Regions from separate parts of the Raskinella chloraquaticus genome, predicted to be linked through region 1. Evidence: predicted binding sites of a transcription regulator. Region 1 holds the regulator's gene; each other region holds the start of a gene.

Region 1 (4,211 bases):
CCGCCCGCAACGACACGCCGGCGCGAGACCGCTTTCTGGGCATCATGCGCCAGCAGGCCCTGCGCATGTCGCGCCTCATCGATGATCTGTTGTCACTGTCACACATCGAGCTCAACGCCCATGTCAGGCCGCAGGCGGTCATTGACGTGTCCTCCGTGGTGGCCCAGACGGTCGATGCGTTGTCGCCGCTTGCCAATGACAACCAGTCACGATTGCAGCTGACGTGCGAGGGCGCGCCCTTCGCGATCAGGGCCGAGCGCGATGAAATCTACCGTGTATTCGAAAATCTCATTGAGAACGCCATCAAGTATGGCGGCGACGGACAGACGGTGCGCATCATAATCGATCGCGAGCCGGCGCAAGACGGCTTTGCGGCTGCGGTGCGGGTGAGCGTGGTCGATCAGGGTCCTGGCATCGCACCTGAACATTTACCCCGCCTGACAGAACGCTTTTACCGGGTCGATACCCAGACCAGTCGCGCCAAGGGCGGCACCGGGCTCGGACTGGCGATTGTCAAACACATCCTCGCCCGCCATCGGGCGCGGCTGACGATCAACAGCACCCTCGCTGAGGGCTCGACATTCTGCGTGCGTTTTGATGAAGTCTTTCAAGGCGATGCGTCCTGTCACCCTATTGTCAAGGAAGGATCATAAAGACGTCTCCGCAGATCATCGCGCCCGATTGCCTCAGGAAGCAAGCGTAACCCGCTTGCACTTCTGCAAAAGCTGCGATCAAGCTGTCTAATGTGTCGTCTCCTCGCTGCGAGGAGTGTTGCACGACAGGACATGAGGAAAAATACCGTGGATCATACCGTCAAGGCGTTTGAAGATGAGCTGGAAAATCTGACGCGACTGATCGCCGAAATGGGCGGGCTTGCTGAAAAGGCGGTTGCTGATTCAGTCCTGGCGCTCGGCCGACGCGACCTTGATCTCGCAGGGATTGTCGTTCGGGACGATGTGCGCCTCGACAGGTTGCAACGGGAGGTCGAAGAAGCCGCCATTTTGCTGATCGCCAGGCGACAGCCGGTTGCAAGCGATCTGCGCGATGTTGTCGGCGCGCTGCGCATCTGCAGTGATCTTGAGCGTATCGGTGATCTGGCAAAGAATATCGCCAAGCGGGTGATTGCCATGGGCAGCGGCGTGCCGCCGCAGAAGCTGGTGCATGGCGTTTCCCACATCAGCCAGATTGCGCTTGAACAGCTCAAGCATGTGCTCGACGCCTATACCCAGAAGGATCAGGGCAAGGCGCTCGGCGTGTGGAAACGCGATGAGCAAATCGATGCGATGTACACCTCGATCTTCCGCGAGCTGCTGACCTACATGATGGAGGATGCCCGCAACATCACCGCCTGCACGCATCTCCTGTTTACGGCCAAGAATATCGAGCGCATCGGCGATCATGCCACCAATATCGCCGAGACGGTGTATTATGTCTCGACAGGTGAAAATCTGTCGGAAGACCGGCCGAAAGGTGATGATTCGCTCTACACATCCAGCATCCCCACCGCCGCCCAGTAGGTCCACCATGGTCATGCATACGCGGGTGATGATTGTCGAAGACGACGAGCCGCTGACCTTGCTGCTGCGCTATAATCTGGAAGCGGAAGGCTACAAGGTTGATGCTGTTGCGCGCGGTGACGACGCCGAGACGCGCCTCAGGGAGCATCAGCCGGATCTGGTGTTGCTCGACTGGATGCTGCCGGGCCTCAGCGGCATTGAACTGTGCCGGCGGCTGAGGGCGCGGAGCGAAACGGAACGTCTGCCGATCATTCTGCTGACGGCGCGCGGGGAAGAGGGCGAGCGCGTGCGTGGTCTCTCGCTGGGCGCTGATGATTATGTCGTCAAGCCGTTTTCAATACCCGAACTGATGGCCCGCGTGCGTACACTCCTGCGCCGCTCCCGCCCTGAACTGGTGGCCAACCAGCTGCGTGCCGGCGATATCGAGCTTGATCGCGAGACACACCGGGTGCGACGCGCCGGGCATGAGATCCATCTTGGTCCGACGGAATTCCGCCTGCTCGAATTTCTCATGCAATCGCCCGGGCGGGTGTTCTCGCGCATGCAATTGCTCGACGGTGTATGGGGCCATGACGTCTACGTCGATGAGCGCACTGTCGATGTTCATGTCGGACGCCTGCGCAAGGCCGTCAATCGCGGAAAGATGATGGACCCCATCCGCACCGTGCGGGGCGCTGGCTATTCATTCAATGATCAATTCAGCAGCCGCGGCGCTGCAGCCTGAGGCTGACGGCGCCTCGGGCTGACGTTTTCTGCGGCCGAAGGTGGCTCGTTCACACCCTGGCGCGGACATCGCGCTGCGCCTGGCGGCGGCGCTCATTGGACGGTTGATAGGCAACCGCGCAATGATAGGGGCAGTAAGGCTTTTCGTTGGAGCTATCCGCGCCGCAGAAGCCGAAATCGGTCGCGACCGGATCACCGATCGGCCAGCGGCAGGTACGAAACCCGAGTTGCGTGATGTCGATCTTGTCGTTCGTTGGCGCGGGAAAAGGAATCATCACCGCCGGCTGGGCAATGACATCGATCTGGGCCTCGGTCTCGATTTTGAGCGCGGTGGCGCCAAAACTGATGGGGCGGGACGACACTGTGCGCTGGACATGACCCGTCGATTTCTGCTTCGGACGGGCGGCGCGTGGCGCCTGACTTGCCGACTTTGCCCGACCCGACAGGCCGAGCCGATGGACTTTGCCGATCACGGCATTACGCGTGATGCCACCCAATTGCTGCGCGATCTGGGTGGCGGTCAAACCGTCTTCCGTCCATAGTTTCTTTAACAATTCAACGCGTTCATCGGTCCAGTTCATATCATGCCCCCCGCCAGTCCGTGGACGGAATCCCTCAGCGCTCGCCTTATTGCTGTAGCAATCGGCTCCGCACGCCTTGACTGTTAAGCTGTATTACTGCGCCACCACGATATGTCGTGGCCCGCAGTTACGTACCTACTACAGGCTGAATCTGACGCGCAAGCGCGCCAGGCCCCGTCAGCGTGTTATCCCCAGATGTGTGGCAAAGTTGAGTCCGCGTACGAAACCTTCCTCACCCTTCGTAAAGTTGACATAAGTTCAAGATTCAATAGAATTCATGCTCTCAGGCCGCCGGTGGGCGGCTTTCGCTTTTTTGTACCGCAGCCCTCTGCTTGTCAGTCCAGCCAAGCTCACGACCAACGGCCCGAAAGGATGCGCCCATGACCACGCCATCGCCGCTTCTGCCTGCCTTCGCCCGTTCGGAGCTTGCATTTGCCCGAGGTGAGGGCGCGCGCCTGTTCACCGCCGATGGCACATCCTATCTTGATTTTGCCGCCGGCATTGCCGTCAATTCGCTCGGACATTGCCATCCGCATCTGGTCGCGGCACTCAAGGCGCAGGCCGAGACGCTGTGGCATGTGTCAAACATGTATCGCATTCCTGAACAGGAAAAGCTGGGCGCCCGCCTCGTCGAGGCGACATTCGCTGATTATGCCTTCTTCACCAATTCAGGCGCCGAGGCGCTTGAAGCCTCGATCAAGATGGCGCGCAAATATCATGCGGCCAAGGGAGCGCCCGAGCGCTATCGCCTGATCACCTTTGAAGGGGCTTTTCATGGCCGCACCCTGGCAACGATTGCGGCGGGCGGACAGGCCAAATATCTTGAGGGTTTCGGACCCAAGGTCGATGGCTTTGACCAGGTCCCCTTCGCTGATCATGAGGCGGTGAGGGCCGCCATCGGCCCGCACACTGCCGGCATCCTCATCGAACCCCTGCAGGGCGAGGGCGGCATTCGCCCGGTGCCGCCGCAATGTCTGCGGGGCTTGCGTGCCCTGTGCGACGAGCATGGCCTTCTGCTGATCTTCGACGAGGTGCAGACGGGCGTTGGCCGCACCGGCAAGCTGTTTGCGCATGAATGGGCCAATGTCACACCCGATATCATGGCGATTGCCAAGGGCATCGGCGGTGGCTTTCCCATCGGTGCCTGTCTTTCAACCAAAGAGGCTGGCATCGGCATGACGGCCGGCACGCATGGCACGACGTTTGGCGGCAATCCGCTGGCCTGCGCGGTGGGCAATGCGGTGCTTGATGTGGTGCTGGCGCCGGGCTTCCTCGACCATGTGAACGATGTTGCGGGCTATGCCAAGCAGAAGCTGGCGGCGCTGAAGGATCGCCATCCGCAGGTGATCGAGGCCGTGCGTGGCGAAGGGCTGATGATGGGCCTCAAGGT
Region 2 (4,211 bases), on a different contig from region 1:
CTTCAAAAGCCAGGAGGCGATGATCGCGCCAACCGCCTTGATCGCGCCACCGGCCATCTACAGCAAGCTCGATTATGAGGGAGAGCTGGCGATCATGATCGGCAAGGAAGCGCTCGCCGTTTCCGTTGACAAGGCGTGGGACCATGTGGCGGGCGTTGCAGCCTTCAATGACACAACCGCACGCGACCTGCAGGACGTGAAAGCCGGCCAGCGCACCCATCTCGACTGGTTCTCGGCAAAAAGCCTTGACCGCTCCACGCCGGTTGGCCGTTTTGTCCCCGTCGCTCACATCGCTGATGACCTCAAGGCCAGGCGCACCCGGGTGATGACCCGCGTCAATGGCGAGGAGCGGCAGAATGCAGCGATCGCCGACATGGTGTTCGACATCCCGCAGATCGTTTCCTTCATTTCAACCCGTGTCCGCCTCAGCCCGGGCGATATCATCGCCACCGGCACGCCGCCAGGTGTTGGCTTTGGCTCGGGACGTTTCCTTAAAAAAGGCGACGTCGTGGAAGTTGAGATCAGCGGTTTGCCGGTCCTGCGCAGCGTGATCGGCTAAAGGATCAGCGGCGAACGCTCCCGCGCGCTCGCCGCTTTCCTGCCGCTTAGCGCGCCTTGACGGCCTGATCACCGAAATCGCTGAACAATCCGTCAATGCCGAGCGCGAAATAGGCCTTGTATTCTGCCTGCGGGTCGCCCTTGAAATTCGAGGCAAGGCGGCGCGGCTCGGAGCGGAATGTCCAGGTGTGGACGAACAAGCCCAATGCATGGGCATTCTTCACCACGTCGGTGGGTGGCAGCAGGATGCGATCCTGCTCATCGATCTTGCCATCACCATTGAGGTCCTTCGGCTTGCCGTCGACCCCGATCTCCTGCCTGGCGCTCATCAGATAGGGCTTCCATGGCCCCACCCCATCAGCGTAGGTCTTGATCTCCGCCAGCCCTTCCTTGGTCACCAGGTCCGCGAAAGTGCGCGCGTCACCCGTCACCACAAAATCATAGGGTTTGTCGAAGGGCGCGGCGAGTACGACCTTGCCATCCTTGTCGACATCATCGGCATCCACCAGCTGAATGATCCGGACATTGGTCTTCTTGCGCATGTATTTGAGGTTGCCGGTCTCAAAGCTCTGGATGATGACCGGCGAGGTTTTCTCCGTCCAGCCGGCAGCCTTCAGCAGATCGAGCAGGCGATCCTCCAGCGGCAGTCCAAGCGCCGCATGCAACGTCGGGTGCTTGGTTTCAGGATAAACGCCGATCGTCCGCCCCGCTCTGAGGCTCTCCGACTTCGCCAGATCGATGATCTCCTGGAACGTCGGGATGGCATATTTGCCATTATGGCTCTGGTCACGCTCCTTCAGCGGCTGGATGGCCCGCAGCGTCTTGATTTCAGCAAGAGTGAAATCGAAGGCAAAGAAATCCTCGGTGTCGACCCCGTCGACCTTCACCTTGCGCTTGCGCGCGGCAAATTCGGGCTTCGTTGCGACATCAGTCGTGCCGCCCAGCATCGGTTCGTGACGGGCAATCAGTACACCATCCTTGGTTGACACCAGATCAGGCTCGATGAAATCAACCCCCATCTCGATGGCGCGCTTGTAGCCTTCCATCGTGTGGTCGGGCAGGTAGCCGGCTGCCCCGCGATGGCCGATGACCAGCGGCGGCTTGCCATCGAGCGTTTTTTCCTGCGCCTGGGCACCAAACGACAACAGCGCACCCGTCAGCGCTGCCAGAAGGATAGGTGTTCTCATGATCTCTCTCCGCCTGCCCTGTTCACGCGTGCCCGCATGGGCACATCACCAGTGGTGTGGCGCGTCGGCGTGAACCGGCAATGGCGTTTGTAAGACAAATTGGTGACAGCCGCGAAGGCCGCCACACTGTCAAGCCCCTCAGCCCGGCATCACCGGGCGCGGCCTGCCATCCTCGTCAACCGCCACGAAGGTGAAATCGGCTTCCGTCACCTTCTCCATGTTGACCGTCATGAAGCGCTGCGCCCACGCTTCGATATGGATTGCAAACGAGGTGCGACCGACGCGACCGATATCGGTGTAGACACACAGGACGTCGCCGACTTTCATCGGCTTCAGGAAGGTCATGGCATCGACCTTCACAGTCACAACCCGGCCATGAGCGAATTCAACGCCGGCGATGCCCCCCGCCTGATCCATGCGCGCCATCACCCAGCCACCGAAGATATCACCATTGGCATTGGTGTCAGCCGGCATGGCCGAGATCCGCAAGGTGAGACGGCCGCGCGGATCATCGGCATTCGTATCCATGGCCCCACCCCCCTGCCGATGCTTCCCCAGCTCGCCTGACGGTGAGCCGGGTTATGATAACCGGTCGATCACGCGGGCTTCGCACGATTTTTGGCAAGCCAGGATTCAACCGTCGCGACGATCTCATCCACTGCCGGAAGATTCTTGCCCCGCTGCGCCGCGACCGTTTTGACCATCAGATCGACACGCTCGATATTCATCGCGCCATTGGCCAGCGCGCGCGCCGCCGAGGCTGGTGTGAGCAGCGACAGCGCCGCATTGGCGTATTTCTCGAACGGCACCATGTCGGAGGGATCAGCACCAAGTGAAATGCACAACTGTTCCACCCACTCATAGATTTCCCGCGACTCCTCGATATTCGCGTGCACCGCATCCCTTGTCGCGACAATGCCGTCACGCTTCACGCAGCGATAATTGCCGGCAATCAGCATCGCCCATTTGGCCATCGGCACAAAAATCGAGTCATAAACCTTGAGCTTCACCGGGATTTGCAGGGCTTCGCTGCCAACGGCAAAACGCGCTGCTTCGATATCGACCTCAAGACGCTTCATGATCGCCGTATCGGCATCGGATTTGAAACGCGCGGCCTTGAAATTGGTGGGCAGGCGCACCTGAAGAACGTTGAGCGTTTCCTCCGGCGGACGGAAGGCTTGCGGATCAGGGCTGCACAGCGTCATTTTTTCGATATCGAAGCTGTCCCACACCGTGGCGTCGGTGAAGCAGCCACGCAGGCCGGCGACATCAAGGCCGGGAATGCGCGCCAGATAAGGCAGCGGCGGCATGTTCATGATCGACATGCAGGGCTTGCCGCTTTTGGCTACTTTCTCCAGAAGCTGCCGCACCCCGTCGGAGCGGTATTGCGGCTCCTGCATGGCAAGCGCAATAAGATCGAATGTGGCGGGATCGACGTCACCTGGTCCCGACGCAGTCAGCTTGCCGGGCAAATCCTTGCTGCGGATCTCGACCAGACCGTCCCGGCCCTTGATCGGCGTGCGGACGATCGCCCCGTCGCTGTTGAAGAGCTCAGCTTCCGCCGGCAGACAGATGAGATGGACATTATGCCCGCCCATCAGGATCTTGGTGCCCAGCAGCGATCCGTAGGACGCGCCGAGGATCAGAATGTTGAGTGGTCCAGTCATATAGATATCTCCCTAGACAGCGACGAGGCGCCGATTGATCTCCGACGCCCGATTTTGAATTCATTATACAAATCAAGGAAGGCTGGCCAGTGCCAATTCCGAACGCACCGTCATTTGATTGTGATACGAAACACCCACGCGTCCTATCGCGTCGAAGCCGATGATTCACTAAAGAGTGTCCGGATTGCGCCCGGTTTTGCAAGACCGGATCGCAGGTGACGCCAACAAAGAGGACTTACCATGTTGAAATTCTACTTCAATGCATCTCCGAACCCGTCGAAGGTAGCACTCCTGCTGGAAGAAGCCGGCATTGCCTATGAAGGTATGCCCATCGACACCCGCCGCGGCCACCAGTTCGAGCCGTCCTTCCTCGCCGTTAACCCCAATGGCAAGGTGCCGGCCATCGTCGATGGCGATGTGGTGATGTTCGATTCAAACGCCATCCTCCTTTTCCTCGCCGAGAAGTCCGGCAAGTTCCTGCCGCCCGGCGCCGAGAAGATCGGCAGCCCGGTGCGCGGTGAGATGCTGTCATGGCTGATGTTTGTTGCAACCGGCGTCGGCCCCTTCTCCGGCCAGGCGGTTCATTTCAAGCATTTCTCGCCTGAGAAAGTGCCGTACGCCCACACGCGCTACCAGTATGAATCCATGCGCCATTTCAAGATCCTCGATGCCCATCTCGCCAAGCATAAATACATGGTGGGCGAAACCTATTCGATCATCGACATGGATGTCTGGGGCTGGGCCCGCATGATCCCCTTCATCCTCGGCGAGGAAGCCTGGGCCGAGCTGCCGAACGTCA
Region 3 (4,211 bases), on a different contig from region 1:
CTGGAAGTCGACATAATGCGGCAGTTTCAGATGCTCGACGAAGCCGGAGGCTTCCACATTGTCGCAGTGATAGAGGACGAATTCCGCATCCTGCGCCGGATAGCGCACGTCTTCGCCAAGTTCATCGGCCTTCAGCGCCCGGTCGACCAGCGACATCGCCATCACCTTGCGCTCGGCATGGCCGAAGGCGAGACCGTAGCCACGGGTGAATTGCGGCGGCTGATCCTTTGAGCCGGCAAACTGGTTGACCATCTGGCATTCGCTGAGCGTGATGTCACCGATGTCGATGGCAAAACCCAGCTCTTCCGGCACGATCTCGACCGATACTTCGCCAAGACGGATTTCACCGACAAAGGGATGCGAATGGCCAAAGCCACGCTGCACGGAGTAGGCAAGGCCCAGCAGATACCCTTCATCACCACGCGCCAGCACCTGCAGGCGCTCATCGCGCTCGGCCGGAAATTCCAGCGGCTGGCGCGTGATATCGAACGGCGCTTCATCGCCAGGCGGCGGCAATTCGCGCTCCATCAGGCCTTCGGCGCCCAGAATATCGGGAACGCGTGGCATGTTCTCGTCAAGCGCCTCTTGCGCCGGCTGAACGCTGCCGCGCTCGCCCTCACTGTCCATCAGCGAAAAATCAAACAGCCGATGCGTGTAATCATAGGTAGGCCCCAGCACCTGCCCGCCCGGAAGGTCCTTGTAGGTGGCTGAGACGCGACGGCGGATCAGCATGCGCGCCGTATCAACCGGCAGGCTCGCGCCAAAGCGCGGCAGGGTGGTACGATAAGCGCGCAGCAGGAAGGCCGCTTCGATGAGATCGCCCTGCGCCTGCTTGATGGCAAGCGCAGCCAGCTCGCGGTCATAGATCGAGCCCTCGTTCATCACCCGGTCAACAGCGATGCCAAGCTGGCTGGCGATCTGCGCCACGTCGAGCTCGGGCAGCAGCGGGTCACCCCGCCTGGTTTGCGCGATGAGATCATGGCTGGCGAGAATGGCCTTTTCGCCGCCCTTGACTGCGACATACACGGCTCAGCCCTCCACCATCAGTGCTAAAGCGCTCGAGCGCGGCAAGCCCATCATCTCGTGTCCAGCGCACAGGAAACAATCAACACCAAGCGGGTAGAGGCGATGATTTTCACCCATCGCCTGCCAGAACGCGGTCGAAAGGCCGGCGGGAGAGAGTGTCACGGTGTTCCTGATGCCGGGACCGCTCGCGCGCACGCCCTGTCCACCGGTGAGCGCCGGCACATCGACAAGAAGGGTCGCCGAGCGGTCGGGATAGCGATCCTCGCCGATCGACAGCTGCGCCAACACGGCGCCAGCGCCATGCGCTCGACTGGCAGCGAACATGGCGAGCGCCGGATCATCGACCAGAGGCACGCCGGTATGAAACCGCACATAGGCGCGCAAACTCTCATCGCCAAGATCGGGCGCCAGCCATAGCGGCGTTTCGAAATCAGCCAGCGTCAGCAGCAGCGCCACAAGGGCTGGTGAGACGCCCTCAGGCACATCGCCAGGCGGGGTTATCGCCTGCGCCAGTCCCGGACGGGCGAGCGCCGACATGGTTGCTCTGAAGACCTCTTGTGCGCCTGCAACCGGATCGACGAAACCGCGACCAACCTGGCGAAGATCAAGACCCGACATCTGTGACATGGTTCAGCCGTCGCCCCGCACCAGCGTAAAGAAATCGACCTTTGTCGCGGCGGCCTGGCGTGAGCGCAGATCCCGCGCCGCCTGCTGCTGTCGTGCCAGCGGGCGGATATGATGCTCATAGAGGTCAGCGCCGCCTGAAGCCGCCTGCAGCAACGCATCAAGCACTGCCGCGAGTTCCGCATGGCGCCGGTCACGCCCCAAGGCATAGGCAACGCCGGCGGTGCCCTCGTCCAGCCGCACCGTACAGCGTGTCACACTTGCTTCACCCAGATTGAATTGGCGTCCGCTGCCACCGGCCCGCGCCCTCACCATGATGGCGCCACTCTCCGGCGGGCGCAGCAGCGTGTAACCGGGCACCGTCGGCAGATCGGCAAGAACCGCTTCCAGATCGCACCGCGAAGCGCGCGCGAGAACCGCCAGCCAGTCGCGACGGCGCGCCGTGATGTCTGCAGTTTCCCTGGGAAGCGCGCTGGATGGATGCGTCATCTGTCTCACGAATGATAGCTGGGCAGTCTGGATTGTTATAAGGTCTAGACCATTTATAGGTCTAGATCAATACATATGTTTTGTTGTAGACTGGCATCGTGACGCTGAGGTGACATTGCGATGGACGCTATCGACAACATCGTGCGCGATACCGACCAGCCTGCAAGCGGGCGCAACGCCCCGCGCTGGCGCCGGATTGCCGAGGAACTGGAACAGGATATCCGCAACGGCGTGGTGCCAACCGGCAGTCCGCTGCCGACGGTGCTTGAACTCGCAAGCCGGTTTGCGGTCAATCGCCACACCGTGCGTCAGGCACTGCAATTCCTGCAGATGCGCGGGCTGGTATCGATTGAACAGGGACGCGGCACCTTTGTCCGCCGCCCGACATTTGATTACCGCCTCGGGCGTCGTGTCCGCTTCGCTGACAGCTTCATCGGCGATAGCAGCACCGACAATACGCTGATCGGGGCGATGGAGGTTGAGGAGGCGCTCGACAAGGACGCCCATCGCCTCAATCTCCCGGTTGGCACCCTGCTGTGGCGTTTCCGCACCCTGCGCCATGCCGGTGGCGCGCCGCTGGCGACCAGCACGCACTGTCTTGAGCATGCCCGCTGGCCGGACTTCGACCGCCACTTCGTGCGCGCCGGCATGTCATTCACGCGCGCACTCGCCTCTTACGGCCTGAGCGATTATGTCCGTCTCTCAACCCGCATCAGCGCGGTATTGCCAACCCCGCAGGAACAGGAATTGCTGAACATCTCCAGCACCGAGCCCCTGCTCCTGTCACGCGCCATCGACGGCGTCTCGGTCGATGACCCCATTCATGCCGTCACCACCGCCTTCATCGGCGCGCGCATCGACTTTGTCGTCGAGCCGCCTGTCGGATGACTAAATTCGGCTTGCCTTGCGCGATCGTATCGCCCTGCGCTAAGAGTGCGCAATGCAGGACCGTTCAATGACCAGTTCAAAATCCGTCCCTTCGCCTCGGCGCAGCGCCGTCACCGTCATCGCCGCCATTATCCTTGTGGCAAGCGAAGTGCTGGCCGCAGCGATTGCCGGTGCCTGGGCGATCGCCGGCTTGTTGAAGCTGGGCGACATCCTGTTCTGGGGACTGCAACTGGTGATGGTAGGCGGCGCCATGATGGCCATTATCGCCTTTGCCCGCCAGGCGATGCGCGTTGAACCGGTTTTCGGCAGCCGCAAACGTTAGGCATTCAAAGAACCTGTCGCGTCATCTGGCGCCGGTGTATCGTTGGCGTCGGCTCGATCATCGCCGCTTCCACATCGCTGGCCAACTCGGCAAACGCCGCCCGTGGATCAAGAAACGCATCGCCCCAGCGCCCGTCGCGATTGACCTCGATATAGGCGAGCCGGATGATGGCAAGCGGTGTCGCACCTGCCTCCACCGGACGCCCCAGCACGACTGCAAACCAATGCCGGATCGCCGCTTCGGCTGCCTGATCAAGCTGTTCGACGATCAGATCAAATCCAACGCCGCCGGCAAGCGCCGCAAGCGCCTTGTCGCTGAGCAAGGTCGTGAGCCGCTCCCGCGCCATGTCGCTCACAACGCCAAATGAGCGACACCACAGCCGCGCCACCGGATCAACCGCCGCCGCCAGTGCCGCTGCGCGCTGCAGGGAGTGGCTGTTCATGAGCGCATGGGCTTCTCGGGTCAGATTGTCGTCAAACATCGGCATTTCCTTGGCATCGGCGGCAGGCGAGATATGGCCTTGAACCACGACGGCACCCTATAGTTCCTAACCTTAAATGAGATGATTAAAAGATGAAGCCGAGGCGCAAGGCCTCTTTTGCGCAAGAAAAAGGCAAAGCCAGGTCAATTCGGCAGCGCCATCCGCCCCGCCATGATCTGGTCGAGCGGCTTGACGGGGAACGACAGAAGTTTGATTTTTTCATCGCGCGTCAATGAGTGCGGGCCGATGCGCGCCAGCTTTTCGTAAAGGAGCGCCACCTCGACCCGCACCCGCTCGGAGGGTGCGGCGTCGGGAATAAGTGCGGCATGGAGTGCGCTTGCCGTCGGATCTTCAAGAATCTTGAGAAGCCCGCTGTCAACC
Region 4 (4,211 bases), on a different contig from region 1:
AAAGCTGATTGCGCGGCCTTCACAAAAGCCGTTACGAAATAATGAATTAGACGGTATTTTAACGATTTGTTCAGGGATTTTTTAACATTTTCTCCCTAGCGTTTGAACTCGTGGGAGAATGCTATGCGCTTGCTCGGCTACGCCATTGTCGTTGCCATCGCCGCGACGGTTGTCGCGCAGCAGCTGTCGAAAAACGTTCAGGCGCCCGTGGCGCCGGCCAGCCGACCGAACACGGCTGTATTTGCGCAGCCCGCCCCGCCAGGCGGAGCGCCGGGCGTCGCATTGACGCCACCCCCGGACCGGCAGAATGCGACAAAGCCGGAGGTGCGAACGCCGCTCCCCCTCGCTGCCGGCGCGCCGGGGTGCTATTCGGACCAGACAGTGACGCTTCAGGCTGATCGTCGCGGTCATTTCATGACGGACGTTGAAATCAATGGACGAAGCATTCCCATGCTCGTCGATACCGGCGCATCGACCGTGTCTATTCCCCATGAGGCCGCGATCAGAATGGGTCTTGATCTGGTAAACGGCAGGAAAGGGATCGCGCACACTGCCAATGGCACGGTCCAGACCACCTCTGCGCGCGTAGCCCAGCTTCGAGTCGGCTCCATCTGTCTTTATGATGTTGTGGTTTCCGTTTTGCCGCCTGGCGCCCTCGATACGGGCCTGCTCGGCATGAACGTCATCGGCAAGATGAAGCGCTTTGAATTGTCGGAGACACATCTCGTGATGGCGCGCTGAACCCTCCGGACATACCAGTTCATCGCCTGGTCAGCTTGCATCAGGCTTGTCCGTGCGCCACACGAAGCACTCCCGCTGCGATCAGGATATCTTATGTCATTCCCCAAGCCTTTAGCCGACATTGCTCCCAATACGCTTGCTTTCGAATCAACCCCGCTCGTCAAGCCGACCGGCTTTCGCGAATATGATGCGCGCTGGTGGTTCGGACACCCCGGTTCGCCAAAGCCGCCGGAACTCAACCTCATGGGTGTGCAGGCGCTGGGCCTGGGTCTTGGCACGCTCATTCATCGCCTCGGTGTCAAGCGCGAGATTGTCACCGGTCATGATTTCCGCGGTTATTCCTCATCAATCAAGATGGCGCTGGTCTCGGGGTTGATGGCCGCTGGCTGCAAGGTGCATGATATCGGCCTTGCCATGTCGCCGATGGCCTATTTTGCCCAGTTCGCGCTTGATGTGCCCGCCGTCGCCATGGTCACCGCCTCGCATAATGACAATGGCTGGACCGGCGTGAAGATGGGCGCGCAACGCCCCGTCACTTTCGGTCCCGACGAGATGGGCCAGTTGCGCGATATCGTGCTTGCGGGCGATTTCGAGATGGCGCCCGGCGGCTCCTATCATTTCGTTGCAGATTTTCCGGCGCGCTATGCCGCCGACCTCGCCACAAGATCAAAGATCAAGCGCAAGCTGAAAGTCGTGTGCGCCTGCGGCAATGGCACGGCAGGCGCCTTCGCGCCGGCGATCCTTGAGGCGCTGGGTGTCGAGGTGGTGCCGCTCGACACCGTGCTCGATCATTCCTTCCCGCGCTACAATCCCAACCCTGAAGACCTCCATATGCTGCACGCCATGGCGGATGCGGTGAAGGAGCACAAGGCCGATCTGGCGTTGGGGTTTGATGGTGATGGTGACCGCTGCGGTGTCGTTGACAATCACGGTGACGAGATTTTTGCTGACAAGATCGGCGCTCTGCTGGCGCGCGATCTGGCCCGTGTCCACGGCCCCTCCACCTTTGTGGTCGACGTCAAATCAACCGGCCTCTTCATGACGGACCCCGAGCTGAAGCGGCTCGGCGCCACGACCGTCTACTGGAAGACCGGGCATTCCTATATCAAGCGCCGGGTGAAGGAGCTGAACGCGCTCGCCGGGTTTGAAAAATCGGGTCATTTCTTTTTCAACGCCCCGGTCGGGCGTGGCTATGATGATGGCCTCGTGACGGCAATCGCGGTTCTCGACATGCTCGACCGCAATCCGCAGAAATCCATGGCCGACCTCTATGCCAGCCTGCCCAGGACCTGGGGGTCGCCCACCATGGCACCGCACTGCGCGGACGAGGTGAAGTACGGCATCGTCGACAAGGTGGTGCAGATCTTCAAGGACAAGCAGGCCAAGGGCGAACCGGTAGCCGACAGCGCCATCGTCGACCTTGTCACCGTCAACGGCGTGCGCGTCACCACCAGTGACGGCACCTGGGGTCTGGTGCGCGCTTCATCCAACAAGCCAGAACTGGTGGTGGTGGTCGAAAGTCCGGTCTCCGAAGCGCGCATGCGTGACATGTTCAAGGCCATCGATCAGGTATTGCGCACCTTCCCTGAAGTCGGAGCCTATAACCAGACCATCTGACCGCGGCTGCGCCGTCAAAATGCGGCGCGTCATAAAAGTGTAGCGCTGACCGCGTACCCGATCATCTCAAGAGCGGCGAGGCCGCAACGAGAATGATGATGGGGTAAGGCAGCATGCTGGTCATCGACAAGGTAACCAAACGTTATGGCGGCAAGGCTGCCGTCGACAATGCCAGCCTTGAGATTCCACACGGTCAGTTTGTCGGCGTGATCGGTCGTTCAGGAGCCGGCAAGTCGACACTCCTGCGCATGATCAACCGCCTGCAGGAACCAAGCGAAGGGCGCATTCTGCATGATGGGCGCGACATCACGGCGCTGAGCGGCCAGGCGCTGCGTGACTGGCGCCAGTCCTGCGCCATGATCTTCCAGCAATTCAACCTCGTCGATCGCCTCGACGTGCTCACCAATGTCCTCGTCGGCCGCCTCAATCATGTGCCGGCCCTGCGGGCGCTGGCGCGGATGTGGTCGCAGGACGATCTGGCGATTGCCATGTCAGCCCTCGACCAGTTCGATATCGCCCCCCTTGCCTCGCAGCGTGCCGACAGCCTGTCGGGTGGCCAGCAGCAACGCGTGGCGATTGCGCGCGCCCTCGTCCAGGAGCCGCAATTCCTGCTCGCCGACGAGCCGATCGCCTCGCTTGATCCGCGCAATACCCGCATCGTCATGGACGCGCTGCTGCGCATCAATCGCCATTACGGCATTACCGTTTTGTGCAACCTCCATTCGCTTGACCTGGCGCGCACCTATTGCGACCGCCTGGTCGGCATGGCGCAGGGGCGCATCGTTTTTGACGATGTCCCGCAAGCGCTCACCCAGCATGTCGCACGTGAACTTTACGGGCTTGAGGCTGACGACGTGATGGACAGCCCTGTCACCCCGGAAGGCTCGGCTGCCGAGCTTCCCGATGCCGTAACTGCCTGACCGGGACCGCCTTGCGGTATCGGATTTTGCCATTGAACAGGAGATCGACGATGATCACACGCCGTGGAATGATGACGACTGCCATCGGAGGCGCTGCCCTCCTGACCACCACTGCCCATGCCCAGTCGTGGAAAGAAAAATATCCGGAATTGACCTTCGCGGTTGTCCCGGCCGAGAACGCCTCGGGCGTTTCTGATCGCTTTGGTCCGTTTCTGAACTATCTGTCGAAGGAACTCGGAACCAAGGTGACGTTGCGTATTGCCCAGGACTACGCTGCCGTCATCGAAGGTCAACGCGCCGGCAATGTGCACATCGCCAATCACGGCCCCGCTTCCTTTGCTCGCGCCCGCCTCACCGGCGTGAAGGCCGACGCTGTCGTCATCGAAGTCAATTCGGACGGCAGCAAAGGCTATTATTCGGTGTTCTACACGCTGGCCAAATCCCCGCTCTCCAAGATTGAAGAGACCAAGGGCAAGGTGCTCGGCCTTGTGGACCCCAATTCGACGTCAGGCAACAACATGCCGCGCTTCAAGCTGAATGCGCTCGGCATCAACCCCGAGACCTATTATTCCAAGGTCATCTATACCGGCAGTCATGAAAACGCGCTGCTGGCCCTGGCGCAGGGAACCATTGATGTCGCCGCCAATTGGTGGAACTCCGAGGAGGATTCAAATCTCACCCGCATGCTCAACAAGGGCCTGCTGAAATCGTCTGACGGCAAGCCGATGACCAAGGATGATTTCCGCATCATCGTGAAGTCTGACATCATCATCAACTCGCCCGTTGCGGTGTTGAGCGATCTGCCCGCCGATCTCAAGACTGCCATCAAGAAGGCTTTCCTTGAAGCGGCCGAAAAGGACCGGGCGGCCTTTGAAAAGCTGTCCGACGGCAAGAACAAGCCTTACCAGGACGTCAAGAACGAGGATTACGACA

Evidence for each region. Region 1 encodes PhoB, which activates phosphate uptake and scavenging genes when phosphate is short. Its sites were predicted from a motif close to TGTCATNNANCTGTCAT; they were not measured.
Region 2: the regulator PhoB is predicted to act here: its motif matches at 1,837-1,853, upstream of ACINK1_RS06360 (glycerophosphodiester phosphodiesterase).
Region 3: the regulator PhoB is predicted to act here: its motif matches at 2,238-2,254, upstream of phnF (phosphonate metabolism transcriptional regulator PhnF).
Region 4: the regulator PhoB is predicted to act here: its motif matches at 2,386-2,402, upstream of phnC (phosphonate ABC transporter ATP-binding protein).

Annotation. Positions count from the first base shown of each region.
Region 1 covers NZ_JAKFWN010000044.1:26,407-30,617, reverse strand. The annotation lists gene ACINK1_RS14230 (ATP-binding protein) at 1-653, shown strand, start outside; gene phoU (phosphate signaling complex protein PhoU) at 786-1,517, shown strand; gene phoB (phosphate regulon transcriptional regulator PhoB) at 1,531-2,241, shown strand; gene ACINK1_RS14215 (GcrA family cell cycle regulator) at 2,291-2,821, opposite strand; gene ACINK1_RS14210 (aspartate aminotransferase family protein) at 3,202-4,211, shown strand, end outside.
Region 2 covers NZ_JAKFWN010000016.1:135,081-139,291, reverse strand. The annotation lists gene ACINK1_RS06365 (fumarylacetoacetate hydrolase family protein) at 1-559, shown strand, start outside; gene ACINK1_RS06360 (glycerophosphodiester phosphodiesterase) at 606-1,745, opposite strand; gene ACINK1_RS06355 (acyl-CoA thioesterase) at 1,884-2,273, opposite strand; gene ACINK1_RS06350 (hypothetical protein) at 2,342-3,412, opposite strand; gene ACINK1_RS06345 (glutathione S-transferase family protein) at 3,653-4,211, shown strand, end outside.
Region 3 covers NZ_JAKFWN010000026.1:21,540-25,750, reverse strand. The annotation lists gene ACINK1_RS09335 (carbon-phosphorus lyase complex subunit PhnI) at 1-1,026, opposite strand, end outside; gene phnH (phosphonate C-P lyase system protein PhnH) at 1,030-1,653, opposite strand; gene phnG (phosphonate C-P lyase system protein PhnG) at 1,657-2,139, opposite strand; gene phnF (phosphonate metabolism transcriptional regulator PhnF) at 2,260-3,027, shown strand; gene ACINK1_RS09315 (hypothetical protein) at 3,095-3,349, shown strand; gene ACINK1_RS09310 (hypothetical protein) at 3,354-3,878, opposite strand; gene mdoH (glucans biosynthesis glucosyltransferase MdoH) at 3,974-4,211, opposite strand, start outside.
Region 4 covers NZ_JAKFWN010000019.1:5,764-9,974, reverse strand. The annotation lists gene ACINK1_RS07380 (HpcH/HpaI aldolase/citrate lyase family protein) at 1-42, shown strand, start outside; gene ACINK1_RS07375 (TIGR02281 family clan AA aspartic protease) at 124-741, shown strand; gene ACINK1_RS07370 (phosphomannomutase/phosphoglucomutase) at 835-2,358, shown strand; gene phnC (phosphonate ABC transporter ATP-binding protein) at 2,472-3,278, shown strand; gene phnD (phosphonate ABC transporter substrate-binding protein) at 3,329-4,211, shown strand, end outside.